Regions from separate parts of the Paracoccus zhouxuedongae genome, predicted to be linked through region 2. Evidence: riboswitches for the same ligand, from Rfam matches in the RefSeq annotation. Region 2 holds a riboswitch; each other region holds the start of a gene.
The links. Region 2 has a riboswitch for cobalamin ahead of ACEYYA_RS07765 (TonB-dependent receptor plug domain-containing protein). Riboswitches for the same ligand answer to the same signal wherever they lie in the genome.

Region 1 (6,268 bases), 140 kb from region 2:
ATGGTCGACATACAGCGTCGCCAGATCGCCGGTCGGCATGAACGACCCGCCCTGCGGCAGGCTGAAGGCGCCGTCATAGGTCACCTTGGCATGGGTCAGCGTCGCGCCGATCCGGGTGTTGTCGCGCTGCCACGCGCCGGTCAGCGTCACCCCCTGGCTGCGGCCCTGCTTGTCATTTTCCAGCAAGCCGCTTTCAGAGTTGTAAAGCGCCAGCCCGCTCAGCCGGATGTCGAACAGGGTGGCCCCCGCCGTCCAGCCCTCGCCACTGGCGTTCACCCCCAGTTTGTAGGTCGTGCCGGTCGCCGGGCGATAGCCGGGATCGGTGCGGAACGCGGCGTTGCGGGCGTGAAGCATCCCGTATTCGCCGCTGTCAAAGCCCATCCAGCTGCGCGAGGCGCCGGCGAACACCTCGACCGCGTCGCTGAAGCGATAGGACAGCGTGGCATTGCCCGATGCGCCGCTGTCGGTGAAGCGGGCGTTGTTCCAGTCGGTGAAGCGGTGGTGGTCATAGCGCAGCCCGGTGGACAGGTCGAAACCGTTGTCAAAGGCGAAGCGCCCCTGCACGAAGGCCCCGGCCTGAAGCGTCGAAAAGTTGCGGATGCGCGGCTGGGCGGCGGAATGATCGCCATAATTGTCAAGGTGATAGTCATTATGGGCAAAGTCCACGCCCGCCGTCACGCTGCCTTGGTCCAGCGTGAACGTGTTCTGCACGACGCCGCCGAACGTGTCGCGTTGCAGGATCATGTCGCCATTGATCCGCCCCTTGCCACCCGCCAGATCGCCCAGCGAATAGTTCGGCCGCCAGTAATCGTTGCGGCTGTGGTAAAGCCGCACCATCGGATCCCAGACCGCCCCCGGCGCCGTGGCGCGATAGGTCAGGCTGAGTGTCTCGCGGTCGGACCGCAGCGGAAACACCTCCGGGTCGCGGTCCAGGTCCATGTTCATCTTGATCAGGCGATCGGCCTGATCGCGGGCCTTTTCATAGGACAATTCCAGCCGGCCGGGTTCGGATTCAAAGCCCAGCTTGACCAGCCCGCCACGTGCCGCCGGGGCCGAGCCGAACATCTCGCGTCCGTCGCCAGCCTTGTAGTTCCGCCCGTCCTGACCGTGCAGCATCACGAACCAATCCAGCGCGCCGCGCACGCCATAGCTGGCCAGCGACCCCGACAGTCCGCGCCCGTTGCTGCCATAGGACAGCGCCACCCGCCCGCCGCTGGTGCGGCCATCGGTCAGCAGATCGCGCGCGCCCAGGGTTTCATAGCGCACGGCACCCGCGCCCGCCGCAAAGCCCGCATCGGCGGCGGCGGCCCCGGCCTCGACCTCGACCGCGCGCAGGAAGGCGGGGTCGATGATGTTCGATCCGGTGTGGTGCCAACTGGTCGGCCCCTGCGGCACGCCATCGACGCTGACCGCCAGCTTGGACTGTTCGATCCCGAACACATGGATGCGCTTCGATGGCCCCGCGCCACCCGACACGGTGACCGAGGATTCACGCGCGAACAGCTCGGACGTGTCGGCGGGTTGCTGCGCCTCAAGATCCTCGCGGTCGACAATCGCGCCGCCCGTCGCCTTGATGTTTTCGGTGCCCTCGGCGATCAGCGTGATCGGGTCCAGCGTGATGCTGCGCGGCGCAAGGCCCTGTGCCATTGCTGCGCTGCACAGCGCAAGCACCGACACCCCGGCCAGGGGTAGAAGTCTGATCCTCATTGCAATCCCTCATGTTCGTATGGGTTGAAGGATGGCGTGGCGGACAGTGAGCTGCGAATCCTTAGTGATTTGATCGGGTAACGGCCACAGACCGGCGCTGCAACGCCGAAATGACTGCCCGCGGCCCAGGCGGCACCGGGTGTGGCAGCCACGCGACGGTCTGGCCGGCGGCGCCATTTGCGCTTGACGGGGCCAGAGCGGCGGGCAAGTCTGGCGGCGATGGTTCCCGGTCGGGCGATGCGCGACCGGGTGAAAAGGGAATACGGTGCGGCGCTGCGCGATCAGGCCAATCCCGTGACTGCCCCCGCAACTGTAAGCGGCGAGCGACCCCCGACAGCCACTGTGCCCCGCCACCGCGGGCATGGGAAGGCGGGGCAAGCCCAGACCCGCGAGTCAGGAGACCTGCCATCATCGCAATCAACCGTGCCGGGCGGGGTGCCCCGGAAGGAGCCTGTGATGAACCACACCCAACGGCCGCCGTCGGCGCGCCCCGCCCCTGACGTGGCCCGATCGGCACCGCATCGGACGATCCTTTGCACTGCCTGCACCGTGCAGGGCGCGACCTGCGCGCCGGGCCTTCTGCTGCTGGAGCGGCTGCGCGATGCGGTCGCGGCCAGCGGCATGGGCGACGATTTCGAGGTGTCGGGCACCGCCAGCCTGACCGGCTGCGCAGGCTGCCGCTGCGGCCCCTGCCTTGTCGCCTGGCGGGCCACGGCCAAGGCAAACTGGCTGTTCGGCAATGTCGACCCCGCCGACAGCATCGACGATCTGATCGCCCTGTGCGGGGCCGATGCGGGCGGGCCGGATACGTGCGCGGCGACACAGCGGCTGTCGCGCATCCCCTCGGCCATCATCGTGACCGGGCGGGCTCCGCTGCAATGAATGTGGTTCAGCTTCAGGATGTCGCATGGGGGCCGCGTGGCGGGCCTATGCTGCTGACCGACATCAATTTCACGGTTCCGGCGGGGCAGATCATGGCGATCTGCGGCGCGAATGGCGCGGGCAAGACCTCGCTGTTGCGGTTGCTGTATCGCCACCAGCCGCCGCGGCGGGGCACGGTGCGGCTGATGGGCCGCGACATCTGGCGCATCCCCGCCACCGAGGCGGCCCGCCAGATCGCCGCGGTGTTGCAGGAACAGCCCTCGGACCAGGCGCTGACCGCCCGGCAGATCGTCGCGCTTGGCCGATTGCCGCATCGTCGCGGCTGGGCGGCGGCCCTGTCGGCGACCGGGGCTGGGGATGGCGCGATCATCGAGGCTGCGCTGCACCGTCTGGCGCTGACCGCGATCGCCGACCGCCCACTGACCACCCTGTCGGGAGGGGAGCGGCAGCGGGTGATGGTCGCCCGCGCCCTGGCGCAACAGCCGCAGGTGATCGTGCTGGACGAGCCGACCAACCACCTGGACATCCGCCACCAGCTTGAATTGCTCGCGCTGCTGAAGGGATTGGGGCTGACCGTGATCGCCAGCCTGCATGACCTGTCGCTGGCCGCCGATTTCGCCGACCGGGTGCTGCTGTTGCATCAGGGCCGGGTGCTGGCCGACGGCCCGCCCGCCACCGCCCTGACTGAGGCGACCCTGGCACAGGCCTTTGACGTGCGCGCCCTGATCGACCGCAGCACCCCGGTGCCGCGTTTCAGCTTTCATCTGTGAACGATCCCGAAAGGACATCCCCATGATCCGCCTGTCGCTTGCCGCGCTGTGCCTGTCGACCTTGCCCGCCTTGGCCCATCCCGTCACGGTCAAAAGCTGCAACCGCGACGTGATTTTTGCCGCGCCCCCGACCCGCGCGGTGTCGAACGATGTCAACCTGACCGAGATGATGCTGGTGCTGGGCCTGCGTGACCGGATGGTCGGCTATACCGGCATTTCGGGCTGGAAGACGCTGGATGATGACATGCGCGCGGGCATCGACGAACTGCCCGAACTGTCGGCCAAATACCCCACGAAAGAGGTGCTGGCCGGTGCCGAGCCGGACTTCTTCTTTGCCGGATGGAATTACGGGATGCGCGTCGGCGGAGAGGTCACGCCCGAGACGCTGGCCCCCTTGGGCATCCAGACCTATGAGCTGACCGAAAGCTGCATCCATATCGGCCCCAAGGCGCGATCCAGCATGGCCGATCTTTATGACGACATCCTGAACCTTGGCCGGATCTTCGGGGTCGAGGACCGCGCCAACACCCTTGTCGCCGGGTGGCAGGCGCATCTGGCCGATCTGACCGCCGGGCTTGATCCCAGCGTCGCGCCGCGCGTCTTTGTGTATGACAGCGGCGAAAAGGGGCCGTTCACCGCCGGGGCCTATGCGATGCCGACCGCGCTGATCGAGGCCGCGGGCGGGCGCAACATCATGGACGACCTGCCCAAGAGCTGGGCCGCAATCGGGTGGGAGCCGGTGATCGAGCGCAACCCCGAGGTGGTGGTGATCGTGAACTATGGCGATGTGACCGCGGAACAGAAGATCGCCTTCATGAAGCAGACCCCGGCCCTTGCGGGCATCGACGCGGTCAGGAACGACCGCTTCGTGGTGCTGGAATATGTCGAGGCGACGCCGGGGCCGCGCAACATCGCCGCCGTCGAAAAGCTGGTCGCCGCCTTTCAGGGGCGCTGAGGCATGAGCCGCACCCCTGCCACAGGTCGGCATGGCACCACCGCCCTGCTGCTGCTGGCGGTGGCGGCGGTGGCCGCATCCATCGTGCTGGCGGTCTCGGTCGGGTCGGTGGCGATCCCGCCCGGCACCGTCTGGGGGATCGTGCTGGACCGCATCAGCCCCGGCCTTGTCACCGCCGACTGGGGGCCGGGGCGCGCCAATATCGTCTGGGAAATCCGCTTTCCCCGCGCCATCCTTGCGGCGCTTGTCGGGGCCGGCCTGGGGCTGGTGGGGGCCGCGCTGCAAGCGGTGACACGCAACCCGCTGGCCGATCCGCATCTGCTGGGCATCTCCTCTGGCGGGGCGCTTGGGGCGATCACGGCGCTGTTGCATACCGGCCTGTTCCTGGGCCTGCTGACGGTGCCGCTGATGGCCTTTGTCGGCGCGCTTCTGGCGACCGGGCTGGTGCTGTCGGTGGCGCGGCTGGCCGGTGCCAGCAGCGCCGACCGGCTGGTTCTGGCCGGTGTCGCCGTCAGCTTCGTCATCATGGCCTGCGCCAACATCCTGATCTTTCTGGGCGATCCGCGCGCGACCCATACCGTTGTGTTCTGGATGCTGGGCGGCCTCGCCATGGCGCAGTGGGCGCATCTCATCTGGCCGCTGGCCGTGCTGATCCCCTGCGCGCTGTGGCTGTGGATGCAGGCCGCGCGCCTGAACGCCATGAGCCTGGGCGACGAGACCGCCGCCAGCCTGGGGGTCGAGGTCGGCCGTTTTCGCCTGACGGTCTTTGCCGTCTGCGCGCTGATCACCGGGGTAATGGTGGCGTTCTCGGGGCTGATCGGCTTCGTCGGGCTGATGATGCCGCATCTGGTGCGGCTGCTTATGGGCGGCGACAACCGCCGGGTGCTGCCGGCCTCGGCCTTGGCGGGGGCGGTGTTCCTGATCTGGGCCGACGCCCTGGCGCGGCTGGTCATGGCCCCCGAGGACGTGCCGATCGGCGTCGTCACCGGGCTGATCGGCGGGCTGTTCTTCATCTGGATGATGGCGCGCCGTCGCTGAACGGCGCGGGGTCTGCCAGCCATCGGTGACGGCTGGCAGATCGGTTCTCGCGCTATTTCGCTGCGTCGGATGCGTGCTGCATCAGGAACTCGGTCACCAGGGCGGCGTCGGCCTCATCCAGCCCGGCGTTGGGGATCATCGACGGCAGGATGCCCTTCCACTGCAACTGGGTAAAGCCGCCGGGATCGCGCGGGCCATGGCAGACGGTGCAGCTTTCGTAAAAGATCCGTTCACCCGGACCCATATTGGCGTAAAGCGCCTGCACAAGGTCGTCCATGCGATCAAGTCCCAAGGCCGCATCCTCGATCACCGGCAGCGCGGCATCGGTGATGATCGCGGGCCCGTCAAAGGCGCGGTTGGGGCGTTCGGGATCGGTGCATTTGCGCAGGAACGCAAGGCAGGTATTGGCCGAGGTCGCCTCGCTGAGGCCAGAGCTGCGCTGCGTCGAGGTGATGAAGTTCACCTGTCCGCCGTTGCAGCGCCCCTTGCTGTCGACATCGGGCCAGCCGCCTTCATAGATCGACACCACGCCGGGCATGATCTCGTCCGACAGGATCGCACCGGCGATCACCGTGCCACGGTCGTTATACAGTTCGACCAGATCGCCATCGGCAATGCCGCGCGCCTCGGCATCCTGACGGTTGATCCGCACCGGCTCGCGCCCCTGCACCATATACAGGTTGCGCAGGCTTTCGCTGTTGGCCATCTGGCTGTGCAGCCGATACCAGGGATGCGGGCTGACCACATGAAGCTGCCCCTCGGCGGCATTGCCCAGGTATTCATGGGGTTCAAACCAAACCGGCATACCGGGGCAATCGTCATGGTTCATGCGGGCGATGGAATCGCAGAACATCTCGATCCTGCCGGATTCGGTATGCAGAGGATTTGCCGCCGGATCGGTCAGGAAATCGCCGTG
Region 2 (6,268 bases):
GCCCAGAGATCGCCGCAAAGAGACGTCGAGGCGATACGCGGGAAGTCCTCTGGCCCGGCGAGTGCCGGACCAGACCACGCCAGCCAGATCGACGCCACAAGGCGCGCTGCCGGTGTCATGTGCGATAGCCCTTGCTTAGCCGGTCGGGCCCGCCGTCATCCAGACCGATATAGGTGCTGCGCACATGATCCCATGTCGCCAGCCGGTCCCAGTCGGGCGTCTCGGCCAGCCGGTCGTCGGGGGTGATGAAGGGGTTGGGGAAAAACAGGCTCAGCGCCGGTTCGCCCTTGCCGTTCTCCATCCGAAAGCCCCAGCTGCGCGGGTGGCCTTCGGGATCAAGGCTGCGGAAGAACTCGGCCTTGCCGGGGCGACGTTGGGCGACCAACGCCTCGCCGCCCTGGCGCAGCGCGCCTTCATTGCGGCCGATACACAGGTGGAAATGCCCGTTCAGCCCGTAGAACACCGTCAGATACCCGTCGTTGAGGCTGATCCGCTCGGGTTTTCCCGGTGGACGCAGTTCATAGGCCGCACCCTCGATGATCGGGCCGAAGCACAGACCCTGCCAGTGATTGTCGAACATGTCGGTCAGAAAGTCGTTCAGCCACTGCTGATCCAGGGGCGCCGGCCAGCGATCTTCGGTGGCGCGGCCATCGTCGTTCAAGGTCTGCTCATGTTTCAGCATCATTTCCCCTCCAGCCCGATGCGGATGCCGGCATAAGGGCTGCGCTCGGGCGTGCGATAACCGGAATAGGTCTCATATCTGCGGTCGAAGACGTTCTCGATACGGCCATAAAGTTCGGTGCGCTCGCTCAGCTTGTGGCTGGCGAACAGGTCCACCACGCCGTAGCCGGAGACATGCTTGCCCCAGCCGCTGACCGTGGCCGCATCGTTGCCGCTGGCATAGCGCAAGCGCCCGGTGACCGACCAGGGATCGGCGGCATAGGTGACGCTGAAGGTGCCGGTGTGCTTGGGCATCCCGCGCCAGGCGCCGGTCAGATCGTTTTGCGACAGCAGATAGGTATGGCTGGCCGCAAGTGTCCAGTTCGGCGCCAGCTCCGCCGACAGGCCAAGTTCCAGCCCGCGTTCCAGCGTTGCCCCAAGGTTGTAATAGCCCTTGGTCCCGCCGGGCCGATCCCCCCACGCGATCTTGTTGCTGACCTGGTTGCGAAACAGCGTCGCGTTGAGCTCGCCCCAGGGCAGATAGACATCCGCGCCAAGGTCAAAGCCGCGGCTTTCCTGTGCCGTCAGGTTGGGGTTGCCATAGGTGGGATCGAAAAGCTGATAAAGGCTGGGCGACTTGGCACCTGTCCCGGCACTGGCGCGCAGCTTGATGTCGGTCTGGCCATAGCTCAGCAGATGCGCGCCGGTGACGCGCCAGGTCTCGAACGAACCGAACCGGTCGTTGTCATCCCGGCGCAAGGCCAGCGTCACGGTGTTGCGGTCGTCCGGCGTATAGGCGATTTCGGCAAAAGCGGCGGTCGTGCGGTTGGACGCGATGAAGTCGCCGCTGAAATTGGTCGCCTGCCGGGTCTTTTCCGTCTCGCGCGCCAGACCGCCGACCACTGACCAGGTATCGTTCGGCTTCCATGTCACGTCATAGCCAAGGCTGGTCATCAGGCCGTCATAGACGTCGCCGACCGACGCCCGCGAATGGCCGGTGTGATAGCTGCGCACCGCCGAATAGCGGCCCGCGTGCAGCGCATGCCGCCATCGGCCATCGGCGGTTTCATGCGTCAGGCGCAGGCCCGCGCGCCATTCATCCTTGTCCACCGTGTCAAGCTTGCCACCGGGGCGGCTGTCATAGGCCGACCAAGTATCACTGGTCATGCCCGAAAACTCCAGCCGGGTTGCGGGCGCGATCTGCCAACCCAGGACCGCGCTGATGCCGTTGCCTCGATAGGGACTGTCCACGTTCGAGGCGATCTTGATCGGCGGCCCGTCGTAATGCGTGCTGTAGGCCGTCAGCCGGGCGTCCATCGCGCCGTGTTTCCACATCAGGGTGGCGTTGCCGCGCTTCGATCTGTGCGGGCCGACCTCGGCATCCGCGCTGAGCCGCCAGCCATCCGTATCGGCGCGGCGGGTGATGATATTGATGACCCCGCCAATGGCGTCCGATCCGTAAAGCGACGACTGGTTGCCGCGCAGCACCTCGATCCGCTCGATATCGGCGGCGCTGAGGTGATCGAACTGGAACGCAGTTGACGCGGCGGAGGGATCGGCCACGCGCACGCCATCGACAAGGACCAGAACCTGATCATTGTCCGACCCGCGAATGCTGATCGAGGTCCAGACACCCGGACGATCCTGCGATACCTGCACGCCGGGAACGTCGCGCAGCGCATCGGTGACGCGGCGGTTCTGCTCGCGCACGACACGATCGCGATCAACCACGGTTGCGGCGCTGCCGACCGCGCGCGTCGGCAGGTCGGTGCGCGAAGCCGTGATCACGATCGTGTCGAGTGTGGTCCGGTTGTCCTGCGAAAGCGCAGGCTGGCTCAGCGCGGTTGCGCCCAGCAGGAAGGTAGCAAGGGAAAGGCGGCGTAGCTGCATCTGCGGCGGTCCTTGGCGTCTCGGGGTTGAAAGCCGGATGCGAAGGCCGTGGGGCAGGACAAGCCTGCCGGATTACCGCTTGATACTGTCAGTCCTGAGAGCATTACAACGCCGCCTTCGATCCACTCATGGTGTCACCGCTGGCGGAAGACCGCTCCCTTGGCTGAACCCGGCCGCGGGTTGGGCAACGCAGATGGCAGGTCTCCTGGCTTCCGGGTCTTCGCGGGGCCGCGCCTTCCCTCGGATCAACCGAAGTGGCAATTGCGGTCCGCTTACCGGTTACAGTTGCGGGCACAGCTGCGGATTCGGCATGAAGCCCCACCGCATTCCCTTTTCACCCCGAAGGGCACCATCGAAGATTGCCTAGCAGAGACGGGCGTTGATAGGCAAGCGGGGATGGCGCGTTGGCGGCAACAGCGCGGCGTCGTGGCTGGCGAGCTATCCGCCCTGCGATCCCTGGCGGCGCTTTCGTGCGTAAAGCTCTAACCGGTGCCATTCGATTTCATAGCCCAGTTCGGCTGCGATCTCGTCCTGAAGGCGTTCGATCTTGTCGGACCGGAACTCGATCACCCGGCCGGTGTCGAGGTCGATCAGGTGGTCGTGATGGGCACGGTCGGCCAGTTCATAGCGTGCCCCCGCGCCGTCGAAATCGTTGCGCAGCACCGCGCCGGATTTTTCAAGCGCCGCCAGCGTGCGATAGACCGTGGCCTGCGACACGCTGGCATCCTGCTGGCGGGCGCGGGTCAGGATGTCCTCGACGCGGGGGTGGTCGCGGGCCTCGCGCAGAACATGCAGGATCGCCAGCCGCTGCCGGGTGATGCGCAGCCCGTCAGCGCGCAGATCGGTTTCCAGATCGTCAAGGTTCTTGGCCATGGCTGGATCATAGCCCCCGCCGCAATCGCCATCAATATGAGAACGATTCGCAATAACTTGACTTTCTGCGAATCGTTCGCATTATGGGCCGAACCCAGAAGGAGACCCCGATGCGCCCGTTGATTGCAGCCCTTGCCGCCGCCCTGACCGCCAGCCCCGCCCTGGCCGAGGACAAGCTGAAGGTCGTCACCACCTTTACCGTGCTGGCCGACATGGCGCGGCAGGTGGCCGGTGACCATGCAACGGTGGTGTCGATCACCAAGCCGGGGGCCGAGATCCACGGCTATGAACCCACGCCGGGCGATCTGGTCGGCGCGCAGGACGCCGACCTGATCCTGTGGAACGGCATGAATCTGGAGCTGTGGTTCCAGCAGTTCCTGTCCAATCTGGGCGATGTGCCGTCAGCCACGCTGTCGGATGGCGTCGATCCGATGCCGATCCGCGAAGGCGCCTATGAGGGCAAGCCGAACCCCCATGCCTGGATGTCGCCGGTCAGCGCGCAGATCTATGTCGACAACATCGCCACCGCGCTGTCGCAGGCCGATCCCGGCCACGCCGCCGATTACGCTGCCAATGCGCAAGCCTACAAGGCGCGGCTGACCGAGACGCTGGCCCCCCTTCAGGCGATGATCGCCACCGTCCCCGAGGACAAGCGCTGGCTGGTCAGTTGCGAGGGCGCCTTCAGCTATCTGGCCCGCGACCTTGGTCTGCGCGAGGCGTATCTGTGGCCGATCAACGCCGATGCGACGGGCACGCCGCAACAGGTGCGTGCGGTGATCGACACGGTTCGCACCAACGACATTCCGGTGGTGTTCTGCGAAAGCACCGTCAACAACGACCCGGCCAGACAGGTCGCGCGCGAGACCGGGGCGGCCTATGGCGGGATGCTGTATGTCGACAGCCTGTCCGAGGCGGATGGCCCTGTGCCGACCTATCTGGACCTGCTGCGGGTGACGACCGAGACCGTCGCGCAGGGGCTGACCGGGGCGACCAAATGAACCAAAGCCAACGCAAGGCCGAAGGACTGTCGGCGCAGGGCGTCACCGTCGCTTATCGCAATGGCGTGACGGCCCTGCGCGATGCGACCTTTGCGATCCCGCGCGGCACGATCACCGCGCTGGTGGGCGTCAACGGGTCGGGCAAATCGACCTTGTTCAAGGCGATCATGGGCTTTCTGCCGCTGGCAGCCGGCGACATCCGCATCCTTGGCCGTGATGTCCGCAGTGCCCTGCGCGACGGGCTGGTGGCCTATGTCCCGCAGGCCGAGGAGGTCGACTGGACCTTTCCCGTGCTGGTCGAGGATGTGGTGATGATGGGCCGATATGGCCGCATGGGCTGGCTGCGCATCCCGCGCCCCGCCGACCGCGCCGCCGTCGCCGCCGCGCTGGAGCGGGTGAACATGACCGCCTTTCGCCATCGCCAGATCGGCGAGTTGTCCGGCGGGCAGCGCAAGCGCGTGTTCCTGGCCCGCGCCCTGGCGCAAGAGGGTCAGGTGATCTTGCTGGACGAGCCCTTCACCGGGGTCGATGTGCAGACCGAGGCCGCGATCGTCGCGCTGCTGCAAGAGTTGCGCGACGAAGGGCGGGTGATGCTGGTCTCGACCCACAACCTTGGTTCGGTGCCCGAGTTCTGCGACCGGGTGGTGCTGGTCAAGGGCACGGTGCTGGCCCACGGCCCGACCGACACGACCTTCACGCGCGAGAACCTGGAACAGGCCTTTGGCGGCGTGTTGCGGCATTTCGTGCTGGGCGGGGCCGATCTGCATGACGATGCCGATGCGCGCAGCGTCACCATCCTGACCGACGACGAACGCCCGGTGGTCATCTATGACGACCGCACCCGACGCGCGGGGGACAGGTCATGACGGCGCTGATGGAACCCTTCGGCTATGGCTATATGGTCAATGCGATGTGGGTCTCGGCGCTGGTCGGCGGGGTCTGCGCCTTTCTGTCGGCCTATCTGATGCTGAAGGGCTGGTCGCTGATCGGCGACGCGCTGAGCCATGCCATCGTGCCGGGCGTCGCGGGCGCCTATATGCTGGGGCTGCCCTTCGCGCTGGGGGCCTTTGCCTCGGGCGGGCTGGCGGCGGGGGCGATGCTGTTTCTGAACCAGCGCACCGGGCTGAAGGAGGACAGCATCATCGGCATCGTCTTTACCGGGTTTTTCGGGCTAGGGCTGTTCATGATCTCGGTCTCGCCGGTGCCGGTCGATGTCAAGACGATCATCATGGGCAATATCCTGGCGATCTCGCCCGCCGATACGGTGCAACTGGCGATCATCGGCTTTGTGACGCTGGCGGTGCTGCTGGCGAAATGGAAAGACCTGATGGCGGTGTTCTTTGATGAGACCCACGCCCGATCGATCGGGCTGAACCCGGCGCGGCTGAAATTTCTGTTCTTCACGCTGTTGTCGGCGGCCTGCGTGGCGGCGCTGCAAACGGTCGGGGCGTTTCTGGTGATCGCGCTGGTGGTCACGCCGGGGGCGACGGCCTATCTGCTGACCGACCGCTTTCCGCGCCTGTTGGCCCTGTCGGTGGCCATCGGCAGCGTCACCAGCTTCGCCGGGGCCTATATCAGCTATTTCCTTGACGGCGCGACGGGCGGGATCATCATCTGCCTGCAAACGCTGCTGTTTCTGGCGGCCTTTGTCTGGGCGCCCAAGCACGGGCTGCTGGCCGCGCGCCGTCGCGCCGCCGATACGCTGGGGGCTGCATGATGGATATGCTTCTGGCGCCGTTCCAGTTTCCCTTCATGCAGAACGCCTTTTGGGTGGCGGCGCTGCTGGCCCCGCCGACGGCAATCCTGTCGTGCTTTCTGGTGCTGCGCGGCTGGGCGCTGATGGGCGA
Region 3 (6,268 bases), on a different contig from region 2:
GTGCGGCGAGTTTCATGATTGCTCCGTCAGGCAGTGAAAACGATGGATGGTGGCGCCGTCATGCGCGTCGATCAGGGGACGCGCGCCGACGCGAAAGATCTCGGCCATTCGCGGGCCGGTCAGCACAGTCGCGGGCGGGCCGCAGGCGACAAGGCGGCCCGCCGCCATGATCGCCAGCCGGTCGCAGCCCATCGCCTGATTGAGATCGTGCAGCGCGACCGCGACCGTGACCGGCAGTTGCAGGACCAGCCGCAGCACCGACAGCTGATGATGAATGTCCAGGTGATTGGTCGGCTCGTCCATCAGAAGCAGCCGGGGCTGCTGCGCAAGGGCGCGGGCGATATGGGTGCGCTGCCGCTCGCCCCCCGACAGGGTGGCCCAGTGCTGGCGCGCAAGATGGGTGATGCCAAGGGTCTGCATCGCACGATCGACGATGGCGTCGTCATCGGCACCGCGTGGCGACAGCGCCGATTGCCAGGGGGTGCGGCCCAGTTCGACGGCGTCGCGGACGGTCAGCGCCTCGGCAGTGTCGGCGTGCTGTTCGACAAGCGCCACGCGCTGCGCCACCTCACGCCGGGTCAGGCGGGGCAGGGGGGTGTCGTCCAGCCGCACCTCGCCCCCGGCACGCGGCAACAGGCCCGCGATCAGCCGCAGCAGCGTGGACTTGCCGGATCCGTTCGGGCCGACGATGCCCAGCGTCTCGCCCGGCGCGATGTCCAGATCGACATCGGTGACGATGGCCCGCCCGCCCGCTTTCCACGACAGACCGCGTGCCGCGACCCTCATGCCCGGCCCCGCCGGGTGATCAGGATCATCGCAAAGGCGGGCGCGCCGACCAGCGCGGTGACGACCCCGATGGGCACCACCTGCCCAGGGATCAACAAGCGCGAGGCAAGGTCGGCGGCGATCAGGAACACCGCCCCTGCCAGCGCCGTCGCCGGGATCAGCGCCCCGTGGCGCACGCCCACGACGAAGCGCATCGCATGGGGCACCACCAGTCCGACAAAGCCGATCGAGCCGACAAGGCTGACCATCACCGCCGTCATCACCGTGACCGCGCCGATCAGCACGATCTGCACCCGCCGCACGTCGATCCCCAGCGAGGCAGCGGCCCCCGCGCCAAAGGCAAAGGCGTCCATGGCGCGCGTGAACCACAGGCAGACCATCAGCCCCGCCGCGGCCGCCGGTACCGCCAGTGCGACATCGGGCCAGCGCACGCCCGACAGATTGCCCAGCAGCCAGAACATGATGCCCCGCGCCTGTTCGGCATTGGCCGACTTGGCGATGAAGAACGAGGTCAGCGCGTTGAACAGCTGCGAGCCTGCAATCCCGGCCAGCACCAGCTGCGCCGAACCGCCGCCCGCCGCCCGCGCCAGTGCCGCGACCAACAGAAAGGCCAGCGCGGCCCCGACAAAGGCGCCGCCCGAAATGCCGATGGCCCCGGCGCCGACGCCCATGATCGTGACCGCGACGGCCCCGGTCGAGGCCCCGGCCGACACGCCCAGCAGATAGGGATCGGCCAGCGCATTGCGCACCAGCGCCTGCAACACCGCCCCCGACAGTGCCAGCCCCGCGCCACACGCGGCCGCGACCAGCGTGCGCGGCAGCCGATAGAACCAGATGATACCCGCGTCGATGGGGTCGACGACATGGCCCGCCCCCCACAGGTTGTTGGCCAGGACCGCTGCCACCGTCCCCGGCGGCAGCGGCGTTTCGCCGATCACGACGCCCGCCAGAACGGCCAGGGCCAGCACGGCCAGCCCCGCCGCGACCTTCCACAGGCGCGCGTGGATGGGCGAAACAGGCAGAGCCGTCACTTCAGGTCGAACCCGGCCAGCGCCTCGGCCAGCGTTTCCAGCGCGGCGATGTTGCGGATCGAGGGATCCATCGAATGCCCGTCCAGCACCACGATGCGGTCATTCTTCACCGCGTCCATCTGGCTGGCGACCGGATCGGACTTGAGAAAGGCCAGCTTTTGTTCAACGTCGTCGGCCTCGAACCGGCGGCGGTCCATGCGGGCCACCACGATCACCGAGGGGTTGGCGCGGGCGATCGTCTCCCAGCTGACGGTCGGCCATTCCTCGTCGCTTTCGACGACGTTCTTCAGCCCCAGCTGCTCCATCATCCAGCCGGGCGGGCCTTTGCGACCAGCGACATAGGGATCCACGTCCATCTCGGCGGACGAGAACCAGAACACCGCGGATGCGTCCTTCAGCTCCAGCGCGCGGGCCTTGTCGACGGCTGCCTGCTGGCGTGCCTGAAGCTCTGTGACCAGCGCCGTGCCGCGATCCTCGACATCGAAGATCTGCGCCAGCTCGGTCACGCCCTGATAGATGCCCTCGGTCGAGAACATCGCCGTGCGCGTGCCGTCCGCGCCCTTGGAATTGTCCTTGCCGGCGCAGTCGGCGGGCAGGATGTAGGTCGGGATGCCCAGATCGCGGAACTGTTCGCGCGTGGCGACGATGCCCTGCGGGCCGATATGCCATTCATATTGAATCGCGACGATGCCCGGCCGCTTGGTGACCACGCTTTCAAAGCTGGGGTCGTTGTCGGCCAGCCGCTCGACGCCCGCGTTCAGCGTCTCGAACTCGGGCAGGACGCTGGTGAACCAGACCGAGGTGCCCTTCACCTTGTCGCCAAGGCCCAGCGAATACAGGATTTCGGTCGCAGCCTGACCCACGGTGACGGCGCTGTCGGGCGCCTTGTCGAAGGTCACGTCCACGCCGCAATTGGGCAAGGTCAGCGGGTAATCGGTGGCAAAGGCCGGCAGCGCGGCGGTGGTGAAAAGCGTCAGCAGGATGGGTCTGATCATCGTCTGTCTCCGGTCATGAAAGGGGAACCGGACACGGGACGGAAGGCCGCAACCCCGCACAGCCCGCCGCACAGGGCAGCCCGGAAAGGACAGAATTGACGGAACCGGGCCGCGTCGCGACCGCTGGCAAAGGACATCTTGCACCTTCCCGGACACCCCGCCCGGTTTGTTGAAACTCCTGCGTCGGCAGGTCTCCTGACTTGCGGATCGTCGAGCTGGGCAGCCTTCCCGCGGATTGTGACCGCAGTGGCATGATCGCCCACCCCTCACCGCCTACAGTTGCGGGGGCAGTTCCGGTTCGCCATGGCCCGAAGGACAAGGCGGCGGATTCCCTTTCAATTCCTTACGGAAACCGACGGGAATAAGCGTTAACGGGTGTTCGGCCCGGGGGCAAGCGGATAAGTGGGGCGTGGGTAATCGGCAGGTCATGGCCGCCAATCGCGCGCGTCGGGTCGGCGCGGATGCGCTGGATTGAGCCGCCAACCTGTTGCAGCGCATTGGGCCGCCGGGGCCGTCGCGGGGCTGCGCATCAATGCGGCGGCAGGGAGTAGTGCCGGGACCGGTGTTTGAGGCAGAGGCGTTTCGAGATTTCTGACCCTGTTGGGGTCAAATGTGAGCGGATGTGTGTCGGGGTCGGCTACTGGACCAGCAGCCAGAACAACATCGATCCCTATGCCCATACGAACCTGATCGGCCTGGGCCACGGCGAGGCGGACACCAACTTCAAGATCTTCTGGGGTGGCTCGGTCCCCCAGCCGCCTATCGATCTTGGCGCGAACTTCCCCTGCAACACCTCCGGCGTCGACGTCTACGATCTGTCCCTGTTCGCGCCGCCCGGGGCGGGGATCGTGCATTACGAGGTCGCACGCCTGAACACAGGTCATGTCGCCACCGGCACCCTGTCCGGCCCGCCCGGCATCGCTCTGCCGGGCCAGACCACTCTGCTGAGCTATCAATACGCCTGGCGCAGCAACCACACGACTGCCGCCAGCGTCGCATGGGACATCATGTCGGACTATGTCGAGACGGATTTCTGAGTGGGTTGCTGGGTTGTAAACGGGCCGTTTACGAAAATCGACGTCCTGCAAATATCCGTGGCAGAGCCTGCAAATATCCGTGGCGAGCCACACCCATCAGAGCTTCCTTTCGGACTTAGCTCCGGTCGAATTGTGAAGCACACACATGCGGCACTCACAGTCGCTGCGGCGTGGACTTCACAAATCTAGTGTTTTCAGGCCGTTAGAAAAATTTGGCTCCGGCGGTAGGGTTCGAACCTACGACCAATTGATTAACAGTCAACTGCTCTACCGCTGAGCTACGCCGGAACATGGGGGGCGTATAGCAAGGGGTTTGGGGGGCGTCCAGAGGGGTTTCGTGACTTTTTTGAAATATTCGGACCGCCGTCAAAGGGGTGCGCCGGGTGGTCTGGCGGGGGCGTTTGATGGGCGGGGTTCAGGGCTGACATGGGGGCGGATGGGGCAGGGATGGTTGCTGGCGATCCGGCTGCCTGCGGGTTTGGGGCGGTGGCCCTGGCGGCGGATGGCTGGTGCCACTCCGGCCCGCGTTGGCGGTGCAGGGATGGCCGGTGTGACGCGGTGCGGGTGGCTGTGCAGCGGGACGCGGAACCGGGTGTGGTGGCCGCCTGGGGCCGTTCGGCGATCCCAGGCGCGGGCTAGTCACCGAATGGAAAGGGGGCCGCGATTGCGGCCCCCGGCTGTTTTTGGTCGCCTACATCGCGTCGGCGGCGTTCTTCATCAGGAAGTCGGTCACCATCTGGCGCTGGTCGTCGTCCAGACCCGCACGTTCAAACATCGACGGCAGGATGCCCTTCCACTGCTGCTGGGTAAACCCGGCCGGGTCGCGCGGGCCGTGGCAGACGGTGCAGCGTTCATAGAACATGCGCTCGCCCGGCTCCATATGGGCGTAAAGCTCTTGCACCAGATCATAGATCCGATCCAGGCCCAGTTGGTCGCCGTCGATCTCGGCCAGCGGCTCGCCGGCGATGATCTGCGGCGGCTCATAGGCCAGGTTCGGGCCTTCGGGATCGGTGCATTTGCGCATCGACACCAGACAGGTGTTCGCCGTCGTCGCCGCACTCAGCCCCGAGGACGCCTGGGTCGAAGTGACAAAGTTCACCAGACCCGAGTTGCAGCGCCCCTTGCTGTCCAGTTGCGGCCAGCCGCCTTCATAGATCGACACCACCCCCGGCATGATGTCGTCGCTGACCACCGCGCCCGCGATCACCGTGCCGCGGTCGTTGTAAAGTTCGACCAGATCGCCATCGGCAATGCCGCGCGCCTCGGCGTCCTGGCGGTTGATGCGCACCGGCTCGCGGCCCTGAACCATGTAAAGCTCGCGCAGCCGTTCGCTGTTGCCCATCTGGCTGTGCAGGCGGAACCAGGGGTGGGGGCTGACGACGTGAAGCTGACCCTCGGCGGCATTGCCCAGATATTCGTGGGGTTCCTGCCAGACCGGCATACCGGGGCAATCGTCGATGTTCAGTGCGGCGATCTGATTGCAGAACATCTCGATCTTGCCGGATTCGGTATGCAGGTGGTTGGCCTCGGGGTCGGTATAGAAATCGCCGTGCCGCACCCATTTGCGGGCCTCGGGCGGGGCCTTTTGCCAGGCGTAGCCGCGCTCCCAGAACTCGTCGAAGGGCACGTCCTGGGCGGCGCCGGTCTTTTCATAGGCAAAGCGCAGAATGTCCATGTATTCGGGGAATTGCTCGCCCTCAAGGAAGGCCGTCTGCACGCCCAGATAATCCGCCAGTTCGGCGAAGATGTCGAAATCCGATTTGGCATCGCCCACCGGCTCGATCACCTTTTTCATCGCATAGATGCGGTCGTTGGAATAGGTGCCGCCCACCGACATGTCGTCGCGTTCCAGCGTCGAGGTTGCGGCGAACACGATGTCGGCCCAGCGGGTCGCGGCGGTCCACCAGACGTCCTGGCTGATGATCGTCTCGACCCCTTCCAGCGCCTTGATCAGCCGGTTGGTATCCTGCTGGTGCGACATGAAGTTGTTGCCGGCGTTGTAGATCATGCGGATCGCCGGATAGGTTCGCTCGATGCCGTTATAGGTAAAGGTCTTGCCGGGGTTTTCCAGCATTTCGGTGATGCGCGAGGCCGGGCAGATGTCCTTGACCAGGTTCTTGCCCTGGCTCAGGCCCGCCGGCGTGCCCTTGCCTGATTGCGGCATCCCGCCATTGCCATAGTGCCAGGAAAAGCCCACGCCCTCGCCGGGTTTGCCGATCTTGCCGATCAGCGCGGCAAAGTTGATGATCGCCCAATGCGTCATCTCGCCGTGATGGGCGCGTTGCAGCGACCAGGCCCCGGCGATTTCGGTGCGCGAGGTCGCCATCAGCTCGGCCAGTTCACGGATCTTGTCGGCGGGAATGCCGGTGATCGCGGCGGCCCAGTCGGGCGTCTTGGGGGTGCCGTCATCGCCTTTGAC

Region 1: linked by a shared signal. The riboswitch ahead of ACEYYA_RS08405 (DUF1636 family protein) and the one ahead of ACEYYA_RS07765 (TonB-dependent receptor plug domain-containing protein) in region 2 are both predicted to bind cobalamin.
Region 3: linked by a shared signal. The riboswitch ahead of ACEYYA_RS14865 (ABC transporter substrate-binding protein) and the one ahead of ACEYYA_RS07765 (TonB-dependent receptor plug domain-containing protein) in region 2 are both predicted to bind cobalamin.

Annotation. Positions count from the first base shown of each region.
Region 1 covers NZ_JBHFHM010000005.1:231,683-237,950, reverse strand. The annotation lists gene ACEYYA_RS08410 (TonB-dependent receptor domain-containing protein) at 1-1,707, opposite strand, end outside; cobalamin riboswitch at 1,911-2,131, shown strand; gene ACEYYA_RS08405 (DUF1636 family protein) at 2,164-2,589, shown strand; gene ACEYYA_RS08400 (ABC transporter ATP-binding protein) at 2,637-3,359, shown strand; gene ACEYYA_RS08395 (ABC transporter substrate-binding protein) at 3,382-4,314, shown strand; gene ACEYYA_RS08390 (FecCD family ABC transporter permease) at 4,318-5,352, shown strand; gene ACEYYA_RS08385 (molybdopterin-dependent oxidoreductase) at 5,405-6,268, opposite strand, start outside.
Region 2 covers NZ_JBHFHM010000005.1:90,578-96,845, reverse strand. The annotation lists gene ACEYYA_RS07775 (ABC transporter substrate-binding protein) at 1-119, opposite strand, end outside; gene ACEYYA_RS07770 (DUF7676 family protein) at 116-685, opposite strand; gene ACEYYA_RS07765 (TonB-dependent receptor plug domain-containing protein) at 682-2,550, opposite strand; cobalamin riboswitch at 2,729-2,919, opposite strand; gene ACEYYA_RS07760 (Fur family transcriptional regulator) at 2,989-3,423, opposite strand; gene ACEYYA_RS07755 (metal ABC transporter substrate-binding protein) at 3,534-4,421, shown strand; gene ACEYYA_RS07750 (manganese/iron ABC transporter ATP-binding protein) at 4,418-5,287, shown strand; gene ACEYYA_RS07745 (metal ABC transporter permease) at 5,284-6,138, shown strand; gene ACEYYA_RS07740 (metal ABC transporter permease) at 6,135-6,268, shown strand, end outside.
Region 3 covers NZ_JBHFHM010000020.1:19,789-26,056, reverse strand. The annotation lists gene ACEYYA_RS14880 (pseudoazurin) at 1-16, opposite strand, end outside; gene ACEYYA_RS14875 (ABC transporter ATP-binding protein) at 13-786, opposite strand; gene ACEYYA_RS14870 (FecCD family ABC transporter permease) at 783-1,808, opposite strand; gene ACEYYA_RS14865 (ABC transporter substrate-binding protein) at 1,814-2,812, opposite strand; cobalamin riboswitch at 2,981-3,184, opposite strand; gene ACEYYA_RS14860 (hypothetical protein) at 3,433-3,849, shown strand; tRNA gene ACEYYA_RS14855 (tRNA-Asn) at 4,063-4,137, opposite strand; gene ACEYYA_RS14850 (molybdopterin-dependent oxidoreductase) at 4,541-6,268, opposite strand, start outside.